DNA from 3 places in the Ureibacillus sp. FSL K6-2830 genome. Region 2 is predicted to be linked to each of the others. Evidence: riboswitches for the same ligand, from Rfam matches in the RefSeq annotation. Region 2 holds a riboswitch; each other region holds the start of a gene.
What was found. Region 2 has a riboswitch for cobalamin ahead of NSU17_RS06970 (ABC transporter substrate-binding protein). Riboswitches for the same ligand answer to the same signal wherever they lie in the genome.
Positions count from the first base shown of each region.

Region 1: it holds a riboswitch for cobalamin, as region 2 does, so the genes downstream of both, NSU17_RS15210 (glutaredoxin family protein) here and NSU17_RS06970 (ABC transporter substrate-binding protein) in region 2, are expected to answer to the same signal.
Region 3: it holds a riboswitch for cobalamin, as region 2 does, so the genes downstream of both, NSU17_RS00660 (energy-coupling factor ABC transporter permease) here and NSU17_RS06970 (ABC transporter substrate-binding protein) in region 2, are expected to answer to the same signal.

Region 1 covers NZ_JBBOQR010000001.1:3,064,569-3,068,722, forward strand. Annotated here, with positions in the region: gene cobS (adenosylcobinamide-GDP ribazoletransferase) at 1-145, shown strand, start outside; gene NSU17_RS15200 (histidine phosphatase family protein) at 118-714, shown strand; gene NSU17_RS15205 (bifunctional adenosylcobinamide kinase/adenosylcobinamide-phosphate guanylyltransferase) at 666-1,079, shown strand; cobalamin riboswitch at 1,199-1,385, shown strand; gene NSU17_RS15210 (glutaredoxin family protein) at 1,521-1,751, shown strand; gene nrdI (class Ib ribonucleoside-diphosphate reductase assembly flavoprotein NrdI) at 1,748-2,113, shown strand; gene nrdE (class 1b ribonucleoside-diphosphate reductase subunit alpha) at 2,116-4,154, shown strand, end outside.
Region 2 covers NZ_JBBOQR010000001.1:1,412,903-1,417,056, forward strand. Annotated here, with positions in the region: gene NSU17_RS06960 (ABC transporter ATP-binding protein) at 1-432, opposite strand, end outside; gene NSU17_RS06965 (FecCD family ABC transporter permease) at 426-1,496, opposite strand; gene NSU17_RS06970 (ABC transporter substrate-binding protein) at 1,462-2,448, opposite strand; cobalamin riboswitch at 2,590-2,789, opposite strand; gene NSU17_RS06975 (LysE family translocator) at 2,940-3,572, shown strand; partial or broken gene NSU17_RS06980 (IS6 family transposase) at 3,867-4,154, shown strand, end outside.
Region 3 covers NZ_JBBOQR010000001.1:130,657-134,810, forward strand. Annotated here, with positions in the region: gene NSU17_RS00645 (energy-coupling factor ABC transporter ATP-binding protein) at 1-367, opposite strand, end outside; gene cbiQ (cobalt ECF transporter T component CbiQ) at 369-1,151, opposite strand; gene NSU17_RS00655 (energy-coupling factor ABC transporter substrate-binding protein) at 1,148-1,441, opposite strand; gene NSU17_RS00660 (energy-coupling factor ABC transporter permease) at 1,443-2,189, opposite strand; cobalamin riboswitch at 2,308-2,486, opposite strand; gene NSU17_RS00665 (acyl-CoA carboxylase subunit beta) at 2,693-4,154, opposite strand, start outside.

The DNA of each region.
Region 1 (4,154 bases), 1.7 Mb from region 2:
TTTAACATTTAGCATGTTTGTGATGACTTGGATTTATCGGCATTGGACATATCGCCATTTTGGCGGAATGACGGGAGACTTGCTAGGTGCTTTATATGAAGGGATGGAATTGGCATTATGGGGAATGCTGTTACTGTTCATTTAATTCGGCATGAAAAAACGAAAGCGAATTTAGAGCGAAAATATATTGGATGGACGAATGAATCGATATACATACAAACAGCAAATTGTCAAGTACCGATTCATACTAAGGATGTATTTGGCAGTGACTTAAAGCGCTGCATAGAAACAGCGCAACTTTATTTCCCCGAGGCAAAATACCATCCTTTTTTTCAATTAAGGGAATTACATTTTGGAGATTTTGAAATGAAAACTTATGATGAATTAAAAGATAATCCAGCGTATCGGCAGTGGATTGATTCACCAGAGAAAGCTGCGCCACCAAATGGTGAATCTTTTGTTTCGTTTAAAGAACGGATTTTAAATTGTTTTCATCAAATCGTGAGCTGTGGTGGAGAATATGTGTTTGTTGTCCACGGTGGTGTCATTCGTGTTATCCTATCGAAATTTCAAAAAGAGAAAAGTTTTCAAGATGTTATTGCACAGCATCGGATGATTTATACCCTATGTTGGGATGATATTGAATCTTTGAAAGGGGGAAGAGAATGCAATCAGTTATTGGAGGCGCCTATAATGGTAAACGAAAATTTGTAAGTAACATGTTAAAAGAAATAGGTGCGAATCGCTGTTATTTTTATGAAGGCGAAATACCGGAAGGCCCTTTTACAAAAGATGAATACGTTATTATAGGTAGTTTTGAAAAAATGATTTTGCTCGTCCCGGATTTATCGGAAGATGAAATCGTATCACAAATAATGGGGAAATTAATGAATTTAGATTATAAGACAAACCTAATTTGTATTTGTACGGATATCGGACGTGGAATAGTGCCGCTTTCAAAAGAGGATCGTCATTTGAGAGATACTTGTGGTAGATTGTATCAACAACTTTTTGAGAAAAGTGAGAAAGTCATTCGCGTTTGGTATGGTATTCCTGAGATATTAAAAGAGGAAAATTAACCAACCGTTCTTAAGTTCTACGTATCGAGTGAATGATTTTAGTAGATACTGTATCATTTACCAAATAAGCTTGTAATTAACAATACTACATGTTACAATGAAACACGAAAACACAATATATAGCATTTCGTTTATTAGGTTCTACTATATATAGTAGATTAAAAGGGAAGTCAGTGAAAATCTGACGCTGTCCCCGCAACTGTAATTGCTGACGAAAAGTTCAAATCCACTGTACAAATTTGTATGGGAAGGGAACTTGGAGGATGAAGCATAAGCCAGGAGACCTGCCTAATAAACGTGAATTGCTCATTTCTTCGGGGGCTAGGAAATGGAAGCAAGACGGTCCATTTCCTAGTACCTGACTGTTTCCATTTCAAAGCCATACCGAAAAAGGTATGGCTTTTTTATTTTCATAAAAGAATGGTAGAAAGGGAGAAGGAAATGAAATTATATTCAAAAAAAGTTTGCCCAAAATGTTTGTTGATGAAATACGAATTAAATCAACTTGGTTATGAAGGGAAATATGAAGAAATTTTGATTGATAACAATGAAGAAGCGAAAGAAAAATTATTGAATGCTGGATTCCTTTCTGTCCCTGTAATCGAAATCGATGGAGAGCTAATGGATAACATAGAAAATATAAAAAAATTCATTAGCAGGATCACAGTATGATTGCTTATGCTTCTCGAACGGGCAACGTGCGTTTTATCGTTCATCAATTAGAATTACCCCACATTGAAATTCGCGATGATCTTATTTTGAATGAACCCTTCTTATTGTTCACCTATACCGATGGATTAGGCGAAGTACCACGAAACGTGGAAACGTTTTTACAACATAATGTTCGTTTCTGTAAGGGTGTTATTGCAAGTGGGAACTCGAATTTCGGCCATGCTTATTTTTGCCGTTCTGCTCATTTGATTAACGAAAGGTACGGAATTCCCATTGTTCAAAAGATAGAATTACGCGGATTTCAGAAAAATTATGATGCCATAATTGATTATTATAACAGAGTAATTCAAAAGGAGATTTAGTGATGAAAAGCTATTTAACTTTGAATAATGAAATTTTGAATCACTACCACCAAACAGGAAAAATTGATTTAGAGAAAGATCGAGAGGCTACTCGTCAATATTTTATCGAACATGTTAATCAGAAAATGCGGAAGTTTTCTAGTTTGGAAGAAAAGATTCGCTTTTTCATTGAAGAAGGATATTATGAGAAAGAATTTTTACAAAAATATTCTTTCGAATTTATAAATAAAATTTTTGACATTGCGTATTCTTATCGTTTTCGATTTCAGACATTTATGAGCGCGAGCAAATTTTTTGAAAGTTACGCAATGAAAAGTCGAGATGGAAAAGAAATTTTAGAAACTTATGAGGATCGGATGAGCATTATCGCCTTATATTTAGCGAATGGTGATGAATTGTTGGCAGAAAAAGCAATTCGTGCGATGATGGAGGCTTTTCAACCAGCAACACCAACCACACTGAATAGCGGTAAAAAAGCGCGTGGGGAATTGGTAAGTTGTTTTAAATTATCCATGGATGATTCGATGAATAGCATTGCAGAAAACCTCGGTTATTGTTTAGAACTCTCAAGGCTTGGCGGAGGGGTAGGGGTAAATTTAACGGATTTAAGACCTTTGGGTGATCCGATAAAAGGTATCGCCAATCGGGCAAGCGGTGTTATGCCCGTTGCAAAATTATTAGAAAATGCCTTTTCTTATTCCAATCAATTAGGACAACGGAATGGTTCAGGTGTTGCTTATTTAAATATTTTCCACGCGGATATTGAAGAATTTATTTCTTCTAAGAAGCCGAATGCCGACGAAAAAATTCGGTTACAAACTTTATCGACTGGTGTCATTATTCCAGATATATTTTTTGAACTGATGAAAAAAGATGAAGATATCGTTCTTTTTAGTCCTTATGATATTTATCGAGAATACGGAAAAAGAATGTCTGAAATAAGCATAACGGAAATGTACGGGGAGTTGTTGAACAACCCAAATATACGAAAGTTAAAGCAAATCAATGCTAGAAAACTATATACGGAAATCAAAAAGAGCCAATTCGAATCCGGATATCCTTTTGAAATATTTGATGATAATGTAAATAAACAACATCCACTAAAAAAACTTGGAAGAGTCAAAATGTCCAACCTCTGTACTGAAATTTTACAAGTTCAACAAACGAGCATCATTAATGATCAAGATACACCAAATGAATATGGATTAGACGTATCTTGCAATCTTGGATCATTAGATATTCACCATGCGACAAAGTTTCATCATTTTGAAGAGTTAGTAGATACAGCCATGCGTTTGTTAACACAAGTGTCTTTAATGACCAATATAAAAAACGTTCCATCTGTAAAAAAAGCAAACCAGATGATGCATTCTGTCGGATTAGGTGTTATGAATTTGCACGGACATCTTGTAACTCAAAATATATTATATGGTTCAAAAGAATCAATTGAATTTATCGATTACTTTATGGAAGCATTGAACTTCTTTTCATTAAAAGCATCGATGCTACTTGCGAAAGAAAAAGGTGAAACTTTTTACGGATTTGAAATAAGCGAATATGCAAATGGTCATTATTTTGAAAAGTACGTGAATAAATTGGAAAAGGAACCTAGTGAATTGGTGAAAAAAGCTTTAGGTAATGTTCCAATCATTACAAAAGAAATGTGGAGAAAATTGAAAGAAGATGTAATGAAATACGGATTATTTAATGCTTATCGGTTAGCAATCGCACCAACCGGCTCGATTTCTTACGTTCGTTCTTGCACGGCATCCATTGCACCCATTACTGAGCGAGTAGAGATACGAGATTATGCAGATAGCCGCACGATTTATCCGATGCCATTTTTAAATAATGACAATCAACATTTATACGTAGAAGCATATGACATGAATGTCTATAAAATCATTGATTTATATGTCGCTGCACAAAAGCATGTTGATCAAGGTATCTCAATGACTTTATATGTAACAGACAAGTGGACGACGGAACAATTAGCGAAAGCCTATATTTATGCTTGGATGCGAGGAATCAAAACGGTCTA
Region 2 (4,154 bases):
CTTTTCACCGCCGCTAATCTTTCGAAATTGAGTATGCCTAAATTCGGTTACTTTCGTTAGTTCCATTACTTCTTCAATTATATGCCAATCTTTTTTTGATAAATTTTTCAATATTCCTTTTTGATGAGGGTATCGCCCAAGACTGACGATTTCTTCAACTGTATAGTCAAAAGAAACAGAAGTTTCTTGGGAAAGAACTGCGATTTTCTTTGCTTTTTCTAATTTTGAATAAGATGAGAGATCCTTACCCGATAACAATACTTTCCCCTTTTGAATAGGCAACTGACCGGTAATTAATTTAAAGAGCGTTGTTTTTCCGCTTCCATTTGGGCCGAGAAGGGCAAAAAAATCACCATTTTGTACTTCTATATCAATATTTCTTAGGATTGGGTTATTGCTATATCCACCCGTCACATTTTGAATCTTTAGCATCTATTTTTGCCCCTTCCAATCTTTTCTCTTATTAGCAGAAACGCAAATACCGGTGCACCGATAATCGCTGTTATAACTCCAATTGGCAATTCTCGCGGTGCAATAACAATTCGAGCCAGCAAATCCGCAAACATTAGAAAAGTACCACCAATGATAAATGACAACGGTAATACATGTCGATGATTTGGTCCAACAAGGAGTCGTACAAGATGAGGGATGACGAGACCAACAAAACCAATGGAACCAGAAACAGCAACCGATGCACCAGTTAATAACGATGCACCAATTAATATCATAGTCTTGCCTCTTTTGACATTGACACCAATATGATCTGCAGCCTCTTCACCAAGTGCAAAGGCATTTAATTCTCGAGAATGAATTAACAAAATGAATGTCCCCAATATCATAAACGGGATGATGAGTTGTATGTATTCCCAACCTCTCATTCCAACGCTCCCATATAACCAATAAAGAATTTGGGTCATTGCATCTCGATCTCCCAATGAAATGATTAGAGAGACAATGGCACTGATAAAGGAACTGACGATAATACCTGCAAGCACAATCGTTTCGATTGCTAAACTTCTACTGCTTAGCCTTACCAACCCAAATACAATTAATAAAGTGATAAAACCACTTACAATTGCGACGATTGGAAGCGTAAAATTTCCTAATCCTATTATGGTAACTTGGAAAAATATAACTAACACTGCTCCTAAAGAGGCGCCTGATGATACACCAATTGTATATGGATCTGCTAATGGATTTCGTAAAAGGCCTTGGAAAGCAGCCCCCGCTAGCGATAGGGATGCCCCAACACAAAAGGCAAGGATGACTCTCGGCAATCGAATATTCCAAATAATCATTTCCTCATTTTTTGGTACTTCCATCCAAGTGATATGGAGGGTTTTCTCAAATATTATGTGGATAATTTTTTCCACAGCAACGGGTACACTGCTTATAAATAAACCTAAAATGATTGCCGCGGCAAAAAGAATACCACTCCCTACATAAATCCAACCAATTTTATTATTCAAAAATTTCAGGATAAATAAGTTTCGCAAGAGTCTCGACTCCTTCAATTAAACGAGGGCCTGGTCTTGTTACTGTATCACTGTCCACATCGTAAACTTCGCCATTTTTTACCGCAGGAACCGCTTGCCAACCATTACGAGCAAGTACTTGTTCCTTTGGATTCTCTATATAATGGCCGTATGTCGTTATAATCACATCCGGGTTTAATTTTACTATTTCTTCCTCATTCATCTTTACCCATCCTACTTGATCACCTGCTACGTTAATGGCTTGGATGGATTCTAACATTTCATGCATAAAGGTATTTTTTCCAGTCGTAAAAATATCTGGTTCTGGTGATACTTCAACCCAAACTCTTTTTTTATCTACAACGGCTTTCGCTTTCTCTTTAATGGCTTCATGACGTTTTTTCATATCAGCAATAATCTCTAAAGCTTTATCTTTTGTTCCAGTGGCTAAACCAATCATTTCAATGTTTTCATAAACATCTTCAAAAGATGTTGCACTACCAACGACGATGGTTTGAATACCCGCCTCTTCAAATTGTTTTAATACTGTCGGATGAGCTTTGTAATGATAATCTGTCACTAGTGCTATATCTGGAAGGAGAGATAGAACTAGCTCCACATTAATGTCCTGTCCTCCCACCTTTGTAATATTTTCTGTTTCAGCCGGGTAATTACAATAATCTGAAACACCGATTATTTTGTCGCCCAATCCTAAGGCGAAAGCAATCTCCGTATTACTTGCTTGGATGGATACGATTGTTTCAGGTTCTTCTTCAATCGTTATTTCTCTTCCTGCATCATCCGTTAGTGTTACTGGGAAATCAGCTTTCTTTGTTGTTTCCGTTTCCTCTGTCCCAGTTCCACCTGCTTGCTCATTCTTTTCTTTGCTTTCTTTGTTACCACAACCGGCAATGATTGTGATGCTTAATAATAGAACCACTGCTAGAAGTATTGCTCGATTCCACTTCAACATCTTTTATCTCCTCCTTTTTTTGAAAACAAAAAAAACGCTTCTCCTTCTCGAAAAGCGTTGTAAAAAGCAGATATGTATGTGAATTCTGTATGCATGACCCGAAAAAGGCCTCTGCTTTTTAAACTCTCCTTTCCTCGAAGGATGTTTAAATACAAATAGGCAGGTCTCCTGACTTACGGGTCATCGGTTTGTTACTCCTTCCCATGTTCAACAACACAGTGGATAATTGCAACTACCTACCCGATTACAGTGGCGGGACCGTGTTGGATTTTCACCAACTTCCCTCTTAGTCTTAAATGTAATGAATTTACATTTAAGAAACCTATTTGTTTGTTATTCAATTATTCGTTCTAGTGCCATTATAGTAGAATAACCGTACCTTGTAAAATAATTGTTTTTTATCTTGCTTCTGGCCATTGAAAAAAACACTAATACTGAATACAATTTAACAATAAATATTCTGAAATTTCGTGTTCGAAAGGAATGAAATGATGGAAAACTTTTTTCTATTTGTTTTGATGTGTGTTTTGTTAATCCTTTTACCTGGCCCTGATTTTGCCATCGTCACTAAAAACACTGTTACTCGTGGCAAATTTGGCGGAATGAAAACTGCTTTAGGTACTTGTTGTGCCCTGCTAATTCACACTACTGCCGCGATATTAGGATTATCTGCGCTCATTGTAAAATCAGCCTTTTTATTTTCTATTTTTAAGTATGTTGGAGCCATTTACTTAATTTATCTTGGAATTAAAACTTTTTGGTCTTTGAGAAAAAAGAAAGATGAAGTAGAGGTAGAATTTGTGCAAGAAGGTACATTGAGTAATACATCTTGTTTCAAACAAGGATTTTTAACTAATATATTAAACCCTAAAGTTGCACTATTTTTCTTAACCTTCTTCCCTCAATTTGTAAATACTAGTAGCGATACATTTATGCCGTTCCTTATTATGGGAATTACTTATACCATTCTTACGGCCCTGTGGTTCATTTTCTATATTTATTTAATCGATCATATTAGTGCATTTATAAAAAATGCTCGCACTCAAAAAGTTATCGAAGGAATTACTGGTGCCATCTTGATTGGTTTTGGTTTAAGACTTGCCCTTGAAAAAGCCAACCCATAATAATTGAGACCCTCGAATTAGTCGAGGGTCTTTGTTTTATTAGCGGATAAAAATTTATGAAATGAATGTCTACGGCTCACGTTAAAAATACAAATTTAAGCGGTATCAGCAAAACAAATTTCTCATAAAAACACCCCTCTTCCCGAAAGCGTATTGTCAAAAATTTATAGATAAAATCTAGATGATTTATTGATATATAAGGTTTTATAAACAAAAAACTTGCCACCCCCTTAAAATTAGGGTATTTATGAGGTAACCACACACTCAAAAATCCCTAATGAAGGAAGTGACAAGTTGTTACCTCAATTATTAACCTATTTGCTTGAATATATCAAGTACCAAGATCAAATGATTCGAACATTACTTACCCTTCTGATTGGAAAAAACATGTTTGATAAGCCAACTGAAAAGCCTGTCAATAAGCCTTATCAAAAACTCCAGGTGGATGAGCTGCCAATCATTGAAACTCTACAAAAGCTTGATTATCAAATTCTTCTCAAAGAATATTTGGAGAAGAACGGGAAACCTCTCAAACCTGTTCAGAGACGCTCCAATTCAAAAGGTAAAGTACCTTATCAATGC
Region 3 (4,154 bases), 1.3 Mb from region 2:
CTATCAACGACTTTCGTTCCTGTTCTGCTAGATGTAAATTAAATGGCCCATAGGCAATATCATCCAAAACAGTTCCATTAAACAACTGGGTTTCTGGATTTTGAAAAACAATTCCAACCTTGCGTCTAACATTTAACAATTCTTTTTTTGAATAGGATAATGGTTGTCCTTTAAAATAAATTGTTCCGGAGGTTGGTTTTAATAAACCATTTAAATGCAATATTAAAGTGGATTTCCCTGCTCCATTACTACCTAACAAAGCAATTTTTTTTCCTTGATCAATTTGTAAATTTATTTTTTGTAAAGCTTCTGTTCCATCTTCATAGGTATAAGAAACTTCTTTCAATTCAAACAAAGGAGTATTCATTTTAACCAACTCTCCCAACGGTGAAATAAAAGACGATAATGAACAAATTCACTAACAACGTAAATATCCAACTACTTGTTGAAAAATGAAGTTCTCTTGAAATGACTGCTGAATAGCCATCTACACTTCTTGCATTTATCGCATTATTTAAGTCTTTCATTTCTTGAAATACCTTAATAAACAAAGCACTGATTATAAGTCCAATTGATTTGATAGAATTTAATAAAGAACTGTGACCTAACCTTGCTATTTGTGCAAGATAGATTGTCCTGCTGGAATCAAGAAATATAAATATAAATCGATACATTAATGCAATTAAATCCAATAAAGTAGTTGGTACTTTACAACACCTTAATCCATATAGAAAATCTTGAATCGTCGTAGATAAAATTAAAAAATACAAACAACTAATACTCGATAAAGCAACAACAAATAGCATCAATGCCTTTTCAACACTCGTTATCGAAATTGAAATCGTGACGGGACCAATAATAGATTGAAAAATGGCACCTTCTATAGGGTTAGTTGAAAAATTGAGTAAAATGACTAGTATACTTGAAATTAGAAATACCACTGGAATAAGCAATAACTTCAAATATACGCGAATCGGAACTTTTCCGATTATTAAAGTAATAACTGTCATGATGCAAAATATGAATATGGATGTAAGAACATGTTGAAATACGATATTCAATATTAATGGAATAAGAGCAAATCCCATTTTTTCGATTGGGTGTTTATTTCTTAAAGGTGATTGATAAGCGAAATATTCTAACATTCTCATTTCTGTATCTCTGCATTCCCGCCCCTATTCCGGCCTCGCATATATCCTATAAAGTAACCAATGAACCCTGCACCGATTGCTCCTTGTAGTACGAATAATAAACTTTCTATTTCACCACTAGGAGGCTCCCAAATACTTGAAAACCATGGTTCATAGGATTGGTTCAGTTCTGTAATTAATCCTTCCGCTTCTCCATCTGCACCACCATATTCTGCATCTCCGTTAACAATCAGCGGGACAATCATTAAAAAAATGATCAAAATTAATAAAAGCATATTCTTTTTTAACATTTTACTTCACCTCCTGGGGTTTCTTTAGTACTTGAAGTAACTTTAATTCTCTTTCGTTGTATTTCAATAAGAAATTCATCACCATTACTGAAATCAATCCTTCAATAATTGCTAATGGTACCTGTGTAACAGCGAATACGCCAGCAAACTTTACAAATGAAGCGAAAATTCCACCAACTTCAGATGGAAAGGCTAGTGCAAGTTGAATAGATGTAATGACATATGTACCTAAATCTGCTAATGTTGCTGCTGAGAAAACTGCTAGAGTAAAGGGCAAACCGATCCTATTGAAGCCTTTAAATACTCCATAGGCGATAAAAGGTCCAGCAATCGCCATCGAAAACGCATTGGCGCCAAGCGTTGTTAAACCTCCATGGGCTAATAATAATGATTGGAATAATAACACGATGGTACCTAAAACACTCATTACAAATGGTCCAAATAATACGGTTCCTAATCCAACACCCGTAGGATGAGAACAACTTCCCGTAACCGAAGGAATTTTTAATGCGGATAATACAAAAGTGAATGCACCCGATAAACCTAGTAATAACTTCGTCTCAGCATTTCTCTTTACTAAACTACTCATTTTCTTTAATCCAATGATTAAAAAAGGGAATGTAAGGAGCCACCAAAATATTGCCCACTTGATTGGTAAAAAACCTTCCATGATATGCATAGCAAAAGCTGTATTAGGAATGATTAATAATACTGCTAGAAAGTAAAGTATTTTGATTGAGACTTTCATAAAATTCCTCCTAAAATGAAAATTTGAAAATAAAAAAACACTGCCAAACTAGCAGTGTCCCACAATAAGACATAATAATCCAATCATGCCTATTCGTGTACCTATCCTCGTAGGACACTACCATCCACTCCATACGGCAGGTCTCCTGGCTTAGAGTCATCGCTACAAAATCGCCTTCCCGTTTGCACAGTGGCATTTGATTTTGAGCTCCTCTTCACAGTGGCGGGACCGCACTAGATTCTCACTAGTTTCCCTTTTAAGCTAATTTTCATTAGCACCGTATAGATTATTCAGTTGTTGAAATTTAGTTGAATTGTAGCATATTGTTTGAAAAATTTCTATATCTTTCTATAAATAAGACAAAATAATTACTAAATTCATATAATATTCATTACCTTTTGATATGAAATATTGTTAGAACCAATTTGAATTTTTGGAAAAATCGAAGTACAAACTGGGATTAGCTTGTGCTTCTAATGGTACGTAATTGGAAACTTTCACAATTATAGCGGAATATTTCCGTGTTTTTTCTTAGGTCTTGATTCTTCTTTATTTTCAAGCATTTCTAATCCTTGAATTAACTTAATGCGAGTTTCTCTTGGATCGATTACATCATCAACCATTCCAAGTGAAGCAGCAACATATGGATTAGCAAATTTTTCTTTATATTCCTCAATTTTTGCTTGACGTGTAGCTTCCGGATCTTCTGAATTTGCAATTTCGTTCGCAAAGATGATGTTAGCAGCACCAGCAGCACCCATTACGGCTATCTCTGCATTTGGCCAAGCGAATACTAAATCTGCACCAATGGCTTTTGAATTTAGCGCAACGTATGCTCCACCATATGCTTTTCGTAAAATGACTGTAATTTTTGGAACGGTTGCTTCAGAATAAGCATATAAGATTTTAGCACCGTGACGAATGATACCGCCATGTTCCTGTTTAACGCCAGGGAAGAATCCTGATACGTCTTCAAATGTAATGATTGGAATATTGAATGCATCACAAGTGCGAATGAAACGGGCAGCTTTATCGGATGAGTCAATATCAAGACCACCTGCTAAGGCCTTTGGTTGGTTACAAACTAATCCAACAGATTGTCCAGCAATACGAGCAAATCCTACAACAATGTTTTTCGCAAATTCAGAATGCACTTCCATGAAGGAACCTTCATCCACCACTTGTTCAATTACTTTACGAACATCGTAAGGACGTGTAGGTTCAATTGGAACAACGTCAATTAATTCAGGACGCCAATCGTCTCCTTCAGGGCGTGGTAATTTTGGTGCTTTTTCTTTATTACTTTGTGGTAAATAGCTTAATAATCTCTTAATTTGTTCAATCGCTTCTTCTTCAGAAGGGGCGCGGAAATGAGCGTTACCGCTAATTGTGTTATGCACTTTTGAACCGCCTAAATCTTCTGATGAAATTTTTTCTCCTGTAACCGCTTCAATTACTTTCGGACCAGTAATGAACATTTGGGATGTTTTATCCACCATTAAAATAAAGTCTGTAATTGCTGGAGAATATACAGCACCGCCAGCACATGGACCCATAATCACAGAAATTTGTGGAATAACCCCAGAATAAATCGAGTTGCGATAGAAGATGTGGCCATAACCGTCTAATGATAATACTCCTTCTTGAATACGGGCACCGCCAGAGTCATTGATGCCGATGAATGGCGCTCCATTTTTTGCAGCCAAATCCATCACTGCAGCAATTTTTTTCGCGTGCATTTCTCCTAATGCACCGCCGAATACTGTGAAATCTTGAGCAAATAAATAAACAGGACGGCCATTCACTTTACCGTATCCAGTTACAACACCGTCACCAGGGCCATTTTGTTCACCCATGCCGAAATCTGTTACTCTATGTTTAATAAATGGATTTATTTCAACGAAAGTGCCTTCATCTAGTAATAGATCAATACGTTCACGTGCTGTTAGCTTACCTTTTTCATGT